DNA from 2 places in the Terrimonas alba genome. Region 1 is predicted to be linked to the other one. Evidence: riboswitches for the same ligand, from Rfam matches in the RefSeq annotation. Region 1 holds a riboswitch; the other holds the start of a gene.
What was found. A riboswitch is a leader RNA that binds a small molecule or an ion and turns the genes downstream of it on or off. The one in region 1 is predicted to bind thiamine pyrophosphate.
Positions count from the first base shown of each region.

Region 2: linked by a shared signal. The riboswitch ahead of ACFEL9_RS04135 (class I SAM-dependent methyltransferase) and the one ahead of obgE (GTPase ObgE) in region 1 are both predicted to bind thiamine pyrophosphate.

Region 1 covers NZ_JBHMQM010000004.1:161,675-169,376, forward strand. Annotated here, with positions in the region: gene ACFEL9_RS12700 (mandelate racemase/muconate lactonizing enzyme family protein) at 1-527, opposite strand, end outside; gene ACFEL9_RS12705 (hypothetical protein) at 548-1,216, opposite strand; gene ACFEL9_RS12710 (S46 family peptidase) at 1,319-3,484, opposite strand; gene obgE (GTPase ObgE) at 3,631-4,632, opposite strand; gene ACFEL9_RS12720 (DUF6970 domain-containing protein) at 4,693-5,031, shown strand; TPP riboswitch at 5,066-5,160, opposite strand; gene ACFEL9_RS12725 (SDR family oxidoreductase) at 5,211-6,080, opposite strand; gene ACFEL9_RS12730 (DUF1328 family protein) at 6,304-6,471, shown strand; gene ACFEL9_RS12735 (hypothetical protein) at 6,704-6,910, opposite strand; gene ACFEL9_RS12740 (hypothetical protein) at 6,888-7,247, opposite strand; gene ACFEL9_RS12745 (PA2169 family four-helix-bundle protein) at 7,318-7,702, opposite strand, start outside.
Region 2 covers NZ_JBHMQM010000001.1:1,029,853-1,037,554, forward strand. Annotated here, with positions in the region: gene ACFEL9_RS04095 (SusC/RagA family TonB-linked outer membrane protein) at 1-25, opposite strand, end outside; gene ACFEL9_RS04100 (FecR family protein) at 196-1,302, opposite strand; gene ACFEL9_RS04105 (RNA polymerase sigma factor) at 1,432-2,061, opposite strand; gene ACFEL9_RS04110 (hypothetical protein) at 2,396-2,770, shown strand; gene ACFEL9_RS04115 (hypothetical protein) at 2,804-3,352, opposite strand; gene ACFEL9_RS04120 (Trm112 family protein) at 3,445-3,726, opposite strand; gene ACFEL9_RS04125 (thiamine phosphate synthase) at 3,723-4,367, opposite strand; gene ACFEL9_RS04130 (AIR synthase family protein) at 4,364-5,428, opposite strand; gene ACFEL9_RS04135 (class I SAM-dependent methyltransferase) at 5,425-6,147, opposite strand; TPP riboswitch at 6,215-6,310, opposite strand; gene ACFEL9_RS04140 (superoxide dismutase) at 6,575-7,300, opposite strand; gene ACFEL9_RS04145 (chromate transporter) at 7,297-7,702, opposite strand, start outside.

The sequences.
Region 1 (7,702 bases):
AGCACATCAATAGCGCCATTTTTTCCTAATTTGATCTTAATAGCAGGATAACCTTCTTCTTTTATTTTCACAGCATCAGCAGCCATCTTTTCCGGTTCGCCGATGCTGACGGTATAATCAGTTATGATTGTTTTGTTATTGCTGCCGCCAAGAAATTTGTACAGCGGTACACCGGCATGCTGTGAAGCAATATCATACAAGGCCATGTCAAAAGCACTCTTAATGCTGCTGTTTCCATAGATCAGTTTATCCATGTCAGCAATGCGATCTTCAATGGCCAATGCATTATTACCCTTAAACAATTTAGCAAAATACTGTCCCACGATAAAACAGGTATCCATGCTTTCACCATTGATACTCATAAAAGGGCTGCATTCACCAAAGCCAGTTATTCCTTGTTCGGTATGAATAACAACTAAAACATTTTCTGCGTTGGGAATGGGACCCAGTGATATTACAAATGGTTCTTTGAGCGGAATAAAAAGTTTGTATAATGCTACCTGGCTGATCTTTAGTTCTGCTGGCATGTTTGTAATAAAATAGGTGTTTAATAGTCAAATAAAATTCTTAGCCCCAGATTCACGGAAGCAGCCAGGGGAGCTCTTTCGTTTACAAAAAGATAAGGACTGGGATAACCCATTGCAGGAATAAAAACCCTGCCTTCCATATAAAGAGAGATATCACCACCTAGAGGCTTTTCATAACCAAGGCCCAGATCATACGTTAATCGCTTAAAGTTTGCTTTGCCGCTCAACACCGGAAGATGATAGTCTGCAGTGTCGATTGCTACAGAATGGTTATTCTCCACTGTACCCAGGAGCAGTCCAAAACCGGCGTAGCCATAAAGGTTCCAGGTATCTTCATTATTATATGCTCCTTTGAAATAATGTCTCCAGCCAATTGAAATATGTTTGTAGCGAAGAAGGGCCTGGTTGATATAATTTATTTCCATCGGCGTGGTAAAAACTGTTTTAGCGCCGGCTGTTACATGGTTGTTGAATTTGCCGTTGGTATAATAAGCCAGCCATGCATATAACCCATTCCTCGGTGTAAAATGAAAATGACCGGTCACTGTTTGTCCGAAAGCCCAAAACCGCTGATCTTTTCTGAAACTTCGCATCAAACTGGCGTCAGTGGAAAGACTAAACTGCGGCTGCTGTGAAAAAGCGGTTAAGCATAACAAGAGGCCTGGTAGTATGGCGATGGCTTTCTTCAACAATTAATTTTGCTTTGCAATGATAAGAAAAAAAATACCGGTTACCAGTCCTCTAACAGGTAACCGGTAAACCGGTAACGAAAATATTTTTTAAACAAGCTATTACTTCATCAACTTCAACTCTTTTATAAGGTGACCCGCTCCGCCGAGTTTATCAATACACCAAAGCACATAGCGAATGTCGACATTGATGGTGCGGTTCAGATCCTTGTCAAAAGCCAGTTTGTGGCTTAACGCTTCGTAGTTGCCGTCAAATGCAAGCCCGATAAGCTCTCCGTTTCCATTGATTACCGGCGAACCCGAATTACCACCTGTGATATCATTAGAGGTAATAAAGCCAACAACGAGATCATTTCTTTTCTTATCAATGTATTGGCCAAAATCTTTTTTCTTTAGTAGCTCAATTTGCTTAGCCGGCAAATCAAATTCATAGTCGCCGGGAACATATTTTTCCAAAATGCCTTTTGAAGTGGTTACATAGTCATAGAACACTGCATCTCTCGGGCGATAGGATTTCACAGCGCCGTAGCTAACCCTCATCGTGAAAGTGGCGTCGGGATACATCATTTTGGCTTTGACAGGATCCATCTCCATGATTCCTTTTAGATAAAGCCGGCCCAGGTCATTATTTTTTACCATGAATTGGGAATAATAAGGCGCATACTTACTATTGTAATTATCATAAAAAGCGCTGGCATGCGCAAAGGCCGGATCATTCTGTAAAACAGTCGCATCGGGATTTGCGATAAAAGCATTCCATTTTGCATCGTCGAATATCATGGTCTTGCCAAAAATATCAGCCGCATATTTTTTGTAAGTGGTTTCATTGTCCAGGGCTCCGTATCGATCTTTCAATGAGCCATAAAAGCCAACGGGCTGTTGATCTTTTGGAATATCCTGGTAATAAAGCATGGTGACACCAGCCACAATATTTTCATCCGACTTTTTATTTTCTTCCGATAAGAATGATGTTCTTGCTTTGTTAGCTGCATCAAGAGCTTTTTGAAGATCGGCTTTCGAAATTCCTGTTTTGACAAGGGCGGCCTCTAATTGCTTTAAGGACGCAGCGAACCCGATAAGCGGGGAACCAAAGATTCCTTCGTTCATGTAAACCCGGTGCTTGCTGTACTTTTTCCAGGCCTCATAAGCAGCAGGCCAATCCGTAAATATGGACTGGTATTCAGGTTTGCCATTGGCCCAATTGATAAATTTTTCTTCTACTTTTTTCTTTTGTCCGTACACGTCGTATTTCAACAACTGCCTGGTTTCACCATCGAAGAATTTCCAGTAGTTGGCGATGCTGGCATAAGAAGAGGCCAACTGCAATTTGACAGCGGGATATTTCTTCATTTCTTCAAACATATATTTCAATCGCATATCCCTTAGTTTCACCAGCGTAGGGTTGTTAATCTCCGTAGCGAGTTTTATTCCATAGGAACTTTCGTAACGGTTGGTACTACCGGGATAGCCCCATATCATAGCATAATCACCTTCTTTTACACCTTTGAGGGAAACAGGTAAGAACCATTTTGGTTTTAAAGGCTTATTATCTTCCGCATATTTTGCCGGCCTGCCATCTGCGCCTGAATAAACCCTGAAAATTGAAAAATCACCTGTATGTCGTGGCCATTCCCAATTGTCCGTGTCACCGCCAAATTTTCCAACGCTTTCAGGCGGTGTTCCTACTAATCTTACATCTGTGTATCGTTGGTAAACGAATGCCAGGAACTGATTGCCTTTGAATAAAGGACTTGTTCTCGTTTCGATATTTTGTGTTGGATCACTCATCCGGGTGTTGATAGATGCCAACACCGACGCTTGTTTTTTCCACCTGTCTGCCCCGGTAAGCCCTTGTAAGGAGTCCATCACTTCTTTGGTAACGTCATCAATTCTCAATAAAAACTGGGCGGATAAGGTGGTAGGAATTTCTTCCGATTTATTTCTTGCATAAAAGCCATTTTGAAGATAGTTATGATCTAGTGTACTGGCCGATGCAATGGCATCATAGCCGCAGTGGTGGTTAGTAAAAATAAGACCCTCAGCACTAACGATTTCTCCTGTACAACCTCCGCCAAAAATGATGATTGCATCTTTCAGCGAAGCCTTATTAATATTATACAATTGATCTTTGGTCAGCTTCAAACCCTTTTTTACCATATCATTGTAGACCTGCTGGCCCAGCAACATTGGTAGCCACATTCCCTCATCTGCAAACGATTTGAGTACCAGCAAAAAAGATAGCGCAATCGTAACGAGAATCTTCTTCATGTTATGTGATTTTTGTATGAAACAAACGTACTATAAAATAAAAGTGTGGCCAAAAGTGGCGCAGAAGAACAGGTTCCAGAAGTTCAAAAGGTTTAAAAGTTTAAGGTTTGCCTAGCTAACCTCTTAAACTCATTACACCTATTAAACTACTCCGTTGGAGTATTCAGGACTTTCCAAAGCAGATCCTTTAATTCGATCAGGCCTTTATTAGTAAGGGAGGAAATAAAAACGTGGGGGATTTCAGCGGGTAATTCCTTTTCGATTGCAGCCATTAGCTCATCATCGAGCATATCGCTTTTGCTGATGGCGATCACAAATTGTTTATGCAGCAGTTCCGGGTTATATTTTTCCAGCTCATTGACAAGTATCTGAAACTCTTTTTTATGATCCGATGCATCAGCCGGAATTAAAAAAAGCAAGACAGGGTTTCGTTCAATATGTCTCAAAAAACGATGGCCTAACCCTTTGCCTTCAGCAGCCCCTTCGATGATGCCAGGCAGATCGGCAATGCAAAAACTTCGTCCATCCCGATACTCCACCATGCCTAAATTAGGCGTGATAGTAGTGAAGGCGTAATCGGCTATTTTGGGTTTTGCGGCTGTGATTACTGAAAGCAACGTTGATTTGCCAGCATTGGGAAATCCTACCAGGCCCACGTCGGCCAACACTTTTAATTCGAGAATTTTCCAACCTTCAACTCCTGGTAATCCTTTTTGTGCGTATTCGGGAGCCTGGTTAGTTGCTGTTGCAAAATGGCTGTTGCCAAGCCCGCCTTTTCCACCGGGCATCCAAATAACTTCCTGGCCGTCGCTTAAGATCTCCACTTCCTGCATCCCGGTTTCTTCATCTCTTGCAATGGTACCAAGCGGCACTTCAATGACGATATCCTTACCCGCACGACCCGTACTGTTATTGCCGGTACCAACACCGCCATCTTCAGCCAGTACATTTTTATAATAGCGAAGGTGAAGCAGTGTCCACAAGTTTCTGTTGCCTTTTAAGATGATATGAGCGCCACGACCACCATCACCGCCATCAGGGCCACCCATTGCTGTAAACTTATTACGCATAAAATGCCTGCTACCCGCACCTCCATGGCCGCTTCTGCAGAATATTCGAATCTGGTCTACGAAATTGGTTTTTTCCAAGTGGTCTTTTTTTTGCAACGAAATGCAAATATACCGTGTCAAAAATGTAAATATTAAAGCATGAAGTTTATTTTCCTTTTGCTGGCCGTGCCCTTGTTAAATCAAACATGTAATAAATCGAAAGACAGCATCCCCTCCTGTATTCAACAAAAAATAGAAGCTATCCGGAAAGAGCCAAAATGGAATCCTCCTGCTGAGGTGAATGAATATACTTACGAGGACAAACGGGTCTTTTTGTTTTCAAGTCCCTGCTGCGATCAATACAACAATTTATATGACAAGGATTGCAATCTTATTTGTGCTCCTTCCGGCGGATACACCGGAAAGGGTGACAATAAATGCCCTGAGTTTTCTTACAAAGCCAAACATGTTCGGCTGCTGTGGAAAGATGATCGCTAAAAAACAAAGGGTTTTGGTGTTGACCAAAACCCTTCTTTTCTCTTTTGTTGTTCCCTTCGCTGGCATTACCCAGATCAGGTATTTACGGGTATATTCTCAGATTACGTTGAATCACCCCCAAAAAGAGATTTGATTTATAAAGTACCAAAAGCATGCCATTGCGCTATTATGTGCAGAACTTATCCGTTTATTATTTCCCCACCATTGGGATGCAAAAATTGCCCAGTCATATAGCTGGAATCAGAACAGGCTAAAAAGAGATAACTCGGCGCAATTTCTACCGGTTCTCCGGCCCGCTGAAGTGGAACGTCACTGCCATGCTGGGCCGTTTTTTTGCCTTTAAAGCTGGAAGGAATCAGCGGAGTCCAGATAGGGCCGGGAGCCACCCCATTTACTCTTATTCCTTTTTTTGCCAGGTTGGAAGACAGGCTACGGGTAAATGCAACGACGGCGCCTTTTGTAGACGCATAATCAATTAATGCTCCACTACCGCGATAAGCTGTTACTGATGAAGAGTTGATAATGCAAGCTCCTTTCTTCATATGCTCAAGCGCAGCTTTGGTAACCCAGAAAAAAGAAAAAATATTTGTTTCAAATGTCCTGATCAATTCTTTACTGCTGATTGTTTGCAAAGATTTGTTTTCATAATGTATCGCTGCATTGTTTACTAAAACATCCAGTTTGCCAAAGTGCTTTATTGTTTTTTGTACGATGGATATGCAATGCCTTTCCCGTGAAAGATCACCCTTGAGCAAAAGGCATTCTGCGCCATAATTAGTTTCTATATACTCCATGGTATCTCTCGCATCCTTATCCTCGTTCAGGTATGAGATGGCAACCTGGGCGCCTTCCTTTGCAAACAATACAGCTACAGCCCTTCCGATACCGCTGTCCCCACCTGTAATAAGCACCACTTTATTTTTTAACCTGTTGTTTCCTTTCAACTCCGGGTAATCAAAAACGGGATTTGGTTTCATCCTGCTTTCAATGCCCGGTCTCGGTTGATGTTGTGGTGGCCGCACCATTTTTTTTGTACTACCTTTTTGCATAAGCTCTTTTAATAAAAACTAAAGAAAGATTTATACCATGTTTATTGCTTGAAAAGGTCAGCTATATGAGTAAAAAATCCCTTTATTTATGCGGCTTTCAGCCGGGTTGCTGAATAAATTCCCCAGCTTTTTAGTGTTACAGGTTTAAAATTACTGCGGCACGGATTTTTCATTAAATTACTATGCGTTACTCAATTATATTTTTTATTTAAAACAATAATTTATGCTACGTTGGACTGTTATTTTCCTGGTTGTAGCAATAATCGCTGCAATTTTTGGATTTGGCGGAATTGCTGCGGGTGCAGCTTCCATCGCTAAAATTTTATTTTTCATCTTCCTGGTGTTGTTTCTTATTTCACTCATATTTGGCCGTTCAACCAAAGGCGTTTAGATGAAACAACATTTAGCATTATGAAAAGAAAAACCGGTTAATCAATTAACCGGTTTTTTATATAGATTGCTATGAAAGGAGAGAATATTCAGCTAAATGCTAATTGAGATTGATGACTGTAATTTCTTTTAAGGTGTCTGCACAATGCCGCTTATCATTCCACAAAACTGAATATTCTCGTCATCATATTTAGCGCATTCGTTAGAGCATTGGCGGCAATGAAGAAGACAGTTTAATACAAGGTCATCCAGGTCGTAGGCAGCTTATTTACCAGGCTCGATACAATAGCAAAACACGCTGTAGCACAATCCCGGCATTCTTTAATCAGGTTTTGCCTGGGAGAAAGACCAGTTACTTCAGCCTGGACGCTGGCTTCACAAATCAGCCAGCTTTTCATGCAAACCTTGATGTACTGATCAGTTGTTTGAAGCTGCATCATTTTTTACCACAGGTTTTTTATTAATGTCTTCTACCTGTTTCATAAAAGAAGTGACATTCGGATCAGCGTAAGATCCGTAGGCATCAACCAGGGTGCCTTTGAGACCATCCGAAGTCTCGATGGCATACAATATCGTATTGTCTGCCGGATCACTAGCTCCTTCAAAACGGAAGAAATCCACCACGTGTACTTCTGCCGGCTCGTAAATTCTTTCGCTTTTCAAGGAGAGAAGTCCTCTTTCGGCGGCTTTAAAATCTTCCGTGTATCCACTTAAAACCAATTTGTTTAAGCAGGAGGAAAGTGTTTTCATTTCATCGGTGGTGCTATCTTTTTGCATAAGTTGTTTTTAGAGTCAATTAAAGAGTTTAAATAAAAGCACAACAGTTAAATGCCGTGCTTTTATCTAACTAGGCATGTTGTGCATCCCTGAGCGCCTTGATTTGATCATGCGATTTTTTCAAACTTTGTTTTTGATCCATGATCAGCTGTCTTAACTCTGTGGGTAATTCTGCATCACTTGACAAAGCGGCATCATACGCTTTTTGTGCAGCATCTTCTCCATATTCACAAGATGCGAGAATAGCCTTGCGGTCTTTACCGCTAAATGTCGCCTTCACATCCATCCATGCCCGGTATATTTTGCCTCGTACGGTAGTATCATCTGTGATGTTGCTACCGGTTGCAGAAATGTATTTGCTCAGATCATTTACATAGCTGCGGCTTTCAGCAGCCATTTGTCTGAACAGCGACTGCAGGTCGGCATCACCTGCTTTTGTTTCATTTTCTGCTTTG
Region 2 (7,702 bases), on a different contig from region 1:
ATAGCAGAATTGAAGTTAGTTTCATGATTTTAAGCAGCTTCGTTAGTGATAGGTTTGTAAAACTCCACCTACAAGCATGATTTTTTTTCATACCTTTATTTTGGTTTTTTTTAAAAAATAGAAACAACTTTTTTTAGAAAAAGTGTTTCAAAATTTTACTACAGGGGGAATGTTGCCGCATTCTTCCCTGTATTTTTATTTAGACAAGTTTATTTGTAAAGGCTCCCCCTCTTCTATTCTATACTTAAAACTCCTGGATTCTTTTAAAAAGTCAAGCACTGTATTTATATCCTCTTTTTCAAAAACTCCGGTAAACCGGTAATTGCGAATTGCCTCATCATTGAATTTAATTTCTACACCGTACCACCTTTCCAGTAATGCCGCTATATCACCAAACAACTCATCTTCAAACATCAGCTTGTTGTCTTTCCAGGCTACCTCTTTTATATTGCCGTAATCCGTTACCTGCAGTTTTTTTACGAGGCTGTCTGTGGCAGTTAAATTATCTCCGCTTTTTACTACGGTCGGACTAACATCACCAAAGGGGTGTTCCCATTTTATTTTCTGATTAGGATGAAGCAACATGGTAAGATTATTATTTTCTTTAAGTGTCACTTCTATCAATCCCCTTATTAGTGAAGTTTCAGTGATCCTTTCATCCAGGTAAGCCTTTACATTGAAAGCGGTGCCTAATGCCTTTACATCCATGGCAGGGGTATGAACAATAAAAGGAAGTTTTTCATTATGCTTTACATCAAAAAATGCCTCCCCTTCCAAATAAACATCACGGGTGGAAACGCCAAAATTTTCATTGATTTCTATTTTACTTCCGGCATTTAACGTAACATCCGAACCATCGGGCAGTTGAATATTCTTTCTTTCACCGTATGCCGCCAGGAATGTTTTACTGTTTTTGCTCCGGTCATTGTTATAGTAATTAATGGTAAGAAAGAGTCCTATCAACAATACGGCGGCAGCCGAGAGTTTAACCAGCAATGAAATGTTGCTGGATTTTTTCTTTTCAAATCTCTCCATCTGAACAACGGGTGCAGGCTCCGTTAAATCCAGTAGATCTAACCTGCTTTTTAAGCGGGCTGCCTGTTCTTCCATATCTGCTTCTCCCAAAGCATTGAATAGTTGAATAAATTTTTCATTTGCATATTCCACCACCAGCCGGCGATCAGGATTTTCCCTGACATGATTTTCCCAAAATGCCACATCCTCCGGTGAAGACCTCTTGCAATAATTAATAAACGACTCATCCGCCAATAAATCCGTAACATCCATTTTATCAGGCTCCATAATGTGTTTTAATAACCATTTTTAAAACAGAGTATCCTATGGGCATTTTTTACCCGTTAATTGAAAAAAAATGTCTTTTTTGTAAAAATTGTAAGAGTAGTACTAAAAAAATGGCCGGTAGCGGGCAGATTAGTGATAGTTTTCAATGATAGAAGAGGAAGAAGCCAAAACTGAAACTAATAACATTAGTGCGGCGTCATGAACATGTTGGCTGGTAGCCATATCCAATTTTAGCTTCTTTAGTGCTTCATGGATTTTATTATAGACCGTGCGATGGGATAAGCCTGTTTTTTGCACAATTTCCTCGTAGGTGAGACCTTCATAAAACTTAAGAACAATGAGCTCCCGCTGCCGGTTGGGGAGATCACTAATATGATGCATCAGTAGTTTAAACAGGTGATGTTGCTCGTCCTTCCTTATCAGGTTTTCTTCGGGGTTAGGCTGCGGATCTTCGGAGTAATGGTTCCAAACCACTTGTAAACTGCCTGTCTTTTCGGATTTTTTCCAATCGCCGGTAAGCTTTCTTAAAAAGGAAGTAATGATATAGGTTTTAACATTTTTTGCTTCGTCTATCGTACTCCTTTTTTCCCACAGGTATAAAAACAATTGCTGAATGGTGTCTTTCACCAATTGGGCATCTTTGATCTCCTTTAGCCCAATAAATAAAAGACTATGGTAATACTTTTTGTATAAGGCCAAAAACATTTCCTTATCTCCTTGTTTAAGCCCTTTCCACAATGTTTCATCGTTGTTCATCATAAGCAATCGTAAACCAATATTAGCAAAATATCCGGTAACAACTTAAAATTAAAAATACAGCCGGCAAGCGGTTGGCTGGCAGTTATTTGTTAAAACGTTATAAATGGATTGTCGCCAAATAATATACCCGGTTTGGGACTCCCGTGCCTGGTCCGGCACTTGTAGCCATGTATAGTGGAGACTTGGGACCAATGTTGTTCCCGCCCGTTAAACGAGGTTTATATGTCGTTGTTATGCTACAAAAAGATTGTTAATACGCTTACGAAAAATCGATACAAGAGTCTATTTTTTTCGGCTGCCGGGTGTCTTTACTTTGACAGTAAATCAACAGCTCATGAAAAACAAAAAAAGAGTGATTGAAGTGATCACAGAATTTCCCGTGATCCTCTACACGCTGAAGACCCAACGGCAGGAAGAACTTGCCGATTACATCCTGGATGCCTCCAATTATGGTCAGCCCACCAACCTGCTGACTGTTGCCAACCCGGATAGTTTGTTGTTGAACCTTAAGCTCCCTTTTACAGCCGCCATTGAACTGGTAAATTCTGCCATGGAACAAAGTGACCGCCTGAAAGTAGGTATGATCACCCGTGAACCCAGTACCTTTTATGCACGACTTTGCGCCAGTTTTGCCGAGGAATATCTGGTTCATCCTTTAGTAGATATGAAACAAATGCCGGATGCGATCGCCTTTCGACAGTTGAACTGATTGCAGAACCCTATGCACTCAAAAGCGATCAGCTTACCTTATTCCTGTATTCGCCATTTCTAACGCCCGGCTTAATTGTGCATTTAAAATTCCCTGCGCCTTTTCGTGCAAGCCGTAGTTATAGTTACCACTTTCAACAATGATATTTACGCCTGTTACCTTTTCTTTTTTTAAAAGCGGAAGATCATCCGGATGAAGCTTAAAATGCAGAATTGATTCCTGGCCGGTTGGTGCTTCCAAAAAATCAGTCATTGTCCCGCTGACGATCTGTAGTGTTATTCTTTTCCCGCCGGTTGTTTTTAATATGGCCTTGCTTTCTTCATCTGCGGTCACTGATTTTTCCCTGCTCATGGTAATACCAAAGGAAACGATGGTGCCGGGCTTACCTGTTGAAACAGCAGAACGTAATTGCGTTGTTACCTTGTTGCCAATGGTTTGGCTGGAAAAAAGTGTTTGCAACCCGGTGGTCCAGATAGTGTCGTTCAAACGTTGATTGACGACCCGCCTTTGGTCTACCTGCGAAAACAACATCACGGGTAACAGTAGAAAGAACAGATTGAAATATTTTAGAACTATGTTCACGCAATTGAATTGTGCACATTTCTATGTGCCAATCCAGTGCCAAAAATTTCATGCTATTGTCAAAGCCCGGAAATAGGGTGAGCACCAGAGCTTTAAGTCGTTGTATTGTTGCCGACCAACCGGAAATTATCAACCGACTTTCCATTCAGTTGCTTTTGCCATCGTTCCAATAAAGGTTGTTCCAATTTAAATTCACGATATTCATCAGGACTCATAATAGGTATTCCTTTTACAATAGGGTATACACGTTTACATTCATCACAGATCAGCAATCCTTCGATTATATTTTCATTGAGATCCTTTGCAATGGTTGTTAACGCCAATTCAGACTTATCAAAAGGGCAACAAAGTTTTTTTATCGTTTCAATTCTCATGTTCTATTTTTTAATTTTTCGCGGTATTCTTTTATTGACTCATCCGGCCTGTTTGTATTCATGATGCCGGAGACTACAGCAATACCTGCATAATCCAGTCCGTCCAGTTTATCCATATTTCCGGGATTTATACCTCCCGCCAAAAAAACAGGTAAGGAAGAAATTTTTTTTGCCTCACGGATCGTGTTGAAATGCACCAATTCGCAACTGTTGCTCGTGCGGGAAGGAAACATTGAACAGAAAGAAAGATAATCCAACTGCTGCTCATTTGCCCAATGCACCACTGATAAATCATTATTACAGGTAACGCCGCTTATAAAAGACCTTTTTACGATTTCTTTTATCAATTGATAATTTCCGGGGATTTGATCAAAATGGACGCCATCCAATGGGATATCTTCTAACAATTGCCACCTGTTATTAATGATGACAGGAATATCTCTTGCATAGCACAGCTCACAGATTTTGTGCAGCAGCTTATGTATGTTTTGGCCAGGTAAAAAATTGTCCCACACTTGCAGCGCCGCTATTTCCTCCTGCGCACATCGTTCTATTTTATCCAGCAGCGCAGTTTCCGCTATGGAAGGATCAACTACTACATAAATACCGGGTTTTATATGTTTTTTAAATGCTGTCGTCATTTCCATCCTGAATTAAATGCGGTAAAGAAAGCTGTCCAGTAAGGATCTTCTTCAAAATAAACTACATCCCTCGCTGTTCCGTTTTCAATCAATTTGATGCCCTTGTTTTTCGCTGCCAATTCTCCCACTTCCACGCAAGCAATGTTTTCCCGGGCCAGGCGATTGATCACAGCGGTAGCTGTTTCTTTTTTACAGGCAATAATCATGGAACCGGCGCCAATACAATGCTGCGGATCTAACGAAAATAATTTGCAGACTTCCTGTTGCAGGCGACCGACAGGTAATCTTTCATTATAAACGATCGCACCATTATCCGAAGCCCTGGCCAATTCGTATATCGCACCCAGTACACCGCCTTCTGTTACATCATGCATGGCAGTTATATCGTCATATTCCCTGTTTTTTCCGGCAGCCGTCAAAGCATCTTTCAAGGAAGATGTATCATAAAAGCTATCGCAGGCTTTTTGAAAAAGTTCCGTTCCCAATTTGTTGCGAACGGTTTCGGGAAAGCTCATCGCAAGAATAGCTGCCGAAGAGATCGCACATGTCTTAGTAACTAAAATGGAGTCTCCCGGGTTGGCATATTTGGATACAAGCATTTTATTTTTAGGTGCAACAGTAATAAACGTACCGCCACCGGCGATGGTAGAATTTTGGCCTTCAATAAAACCAGTATGCCCGCCTGTTACGGCTACTCCAATCTTAGAACAAAACTGATGAATATAGTCCCAGTAAATTTTAAAATCGCTTTTTGAAAACCCAGAAGGGAGATTCAATACAAACTGTCCATACATAGGTGCATACCCTGTAGTTGCCATATCATTGGCCATCAGCTGTACGGATAACCAGGCAGATTCTTGCAGGCCTAATGTTGGAATAAGAGATAAAGGATCGCTGGTCAACGCCATAGCCATTTCACCCGGCAGATCAATGAGAGCGACATCTACACCAAATTGGGGCCCGGCGATGACTTCAGCACGATGTCGCCCGCATTTGTTGCTGATAAACTGTTCAAATAAATGATGATCTATTTTCCCAAGCTTCTCATTTATCTCATTCATGCCACGTCATTTAGTTGTATGTATAGGCCGAAGAAATCTCCCAGCGGTAAGCTCCATTGCTGAACTGGAAACCATTTGGGAAGACCGGTACATGTCCATTCAATGGAATAGTCTCTTCCTTCAAGTGCCTGGTGAATGATCTTCGTAAGCTGTGCAGGTGTGTAAAAAGTAGCGGTAATATAAAAAGGATTTTTACCGAACAATTGCTGCACCCTTCTTCTGACCACTTTGGTGGAGTTTCGGTTCATCATTCCCATGGCTATTCCATACTTGGCAACCCGTGCGGCCTCCCTGATCACCTGTACGGGATCTTTGTAATATTCAAAAGTGGTAATAAATGCCAGGGCGTCAAACACATGGTCTTTGAATGGCATATAATGTGAGTCCGCCATTACCAAATCACCTTCGAAAAGTTCAATGGCCTGCGATAACATGAGTGGCGAGATATCGCCACCGGTCGCTTCAATGCCTATCTCTTTCCACCAACGGGTAAAGCGGGTAGTGCCGCAGCCAAATTCAAGCAGCGTTTTTATCCGTTTGTCTTTTGAAACAAGCTGCTCCATTATTTTCTTTTGCCAGATCTCGGCCCGTTTGTAGCGGCCTTCATACCACTGCTCGTATGTGTCAGTATGTTCACGGTTGAAAAACCACTCCGGCCTGTTTTGCCAGTTTTGCTGGCTGCGGGGAATCAGTTCAGCGTTTGCTTTTTGTATTTCCATTTCATGTTGTTGTTTAAAACAAAAACTCCATTCGATTGGATAAACAACAGAATGGAACATCAAATGAAAATATTTTCAGTTGCATCCCTACGTTGGCATTATCCAAATCAGGTTCCGGGTATAATCTCAGCCTGGCTTCTACGAGGCACCCCGTGCTTTTGCGTTTGCAAATATATTTAAATCGTTTTCAGGAGAAAATTTAAAAAGCGGTGATCATCGTTCTTCAAATTCTATCAATACTCAATAATGATTAAGGTGATGTTATTTTAAAGATTGTCAAACGTAAATAATCATAGTTTGTCATGCATGGCTTAAGCCTGTGCAGCTTTAGTTGATTCTGCCGGAAAGTTTATGAAAGCGTTTGATTGATGTCGTTATTCAGAAGCAACAGGGATCACCCGAATAGAGTTGCAGATGACAGCACTTCTTACTTCGCTAGTTTAATTGCGGTGTTTAACCGATCTGCCACATTATCCCAATTGATTATTTGCAGCATTGTATCCACAAAATCCGCTCTCTTGTTTTTGTATTTAAGATAATAGGCATGCTCCCAAACATCTACCACCAGCAAAGGAATGACACCCCATTGCGTAAGTCTTTCATGATTTTCACATTGCAGTATGGTAAGTTTATCCGAATAAGGCTGGTAGCCTAAAATACCCCAGCCATTGCCATCAACATCTTTGGATGTTTTTGCCAAATACATTTTCAATTTGTCGTAACTGCCAAAATCTTTTTCAATTCGCTTTAGCAATTCGCCGCCAGGGTCAGTCTTCTTATTTGTTAAGTTTGTCCAGAAGATGGTATGCAGCACATGCGAGGAAAAATGATAGGACAGTTTTTTGGTCCAGTAATCAACCGTCTCCAGGTTATTTTCATCCATTGCTTTGCGGATTTTTTGCAGATCAACGTTTGCCGCTTTTACAGCCCCGCCATGATGAAAAGTATGATGCAGGTAAACGGTTTCTTCATCCATATGGGGTTCGAGAAAATTTTTGTTATAAGGCAGCGACAGGTGCTGAAAATTGCCGTTCGCATCTGTCAATTTATCCAGGCCATTTTCTTCATAATGCTGCGCCAATACAGAATTAGTGGGTAAAATGCTGGTAGCTGCTAAAACACCTGAAGCTGAAATAAATTGTTTTCTATTCATATCATTTGTTTAAAAAGGATACCCAGGGCTGCACCAATCAGTATGATGTACGGCTCCCGGATTCTGGTAATGTAAATTAAAACAAATACCGTGGCAGTCGCTATTAAAGCCGTGGGAATGTCGACAATAGTTCTTGTAGCCATTACTACTACTGCACCCGCCAATGCACCGATTACCGTTGCCGTAATTCCATCTACAAAGGCTTTAATACTTTTATTGCCGGCTATCTTTTTAAAATACGGGGCGGGCAAAATCGTAAACAGATAGCAGGGAAGAAATGTTGCCAATGCTGCGACACAGGCGCCAGGAAAGCCAGCCACTAAATAACCAATAAAACCAACGGTGATAACCACAGGGCCAGGTGTGATCATCGCTACTGCCACAGCATCCAGGAACTGTTGC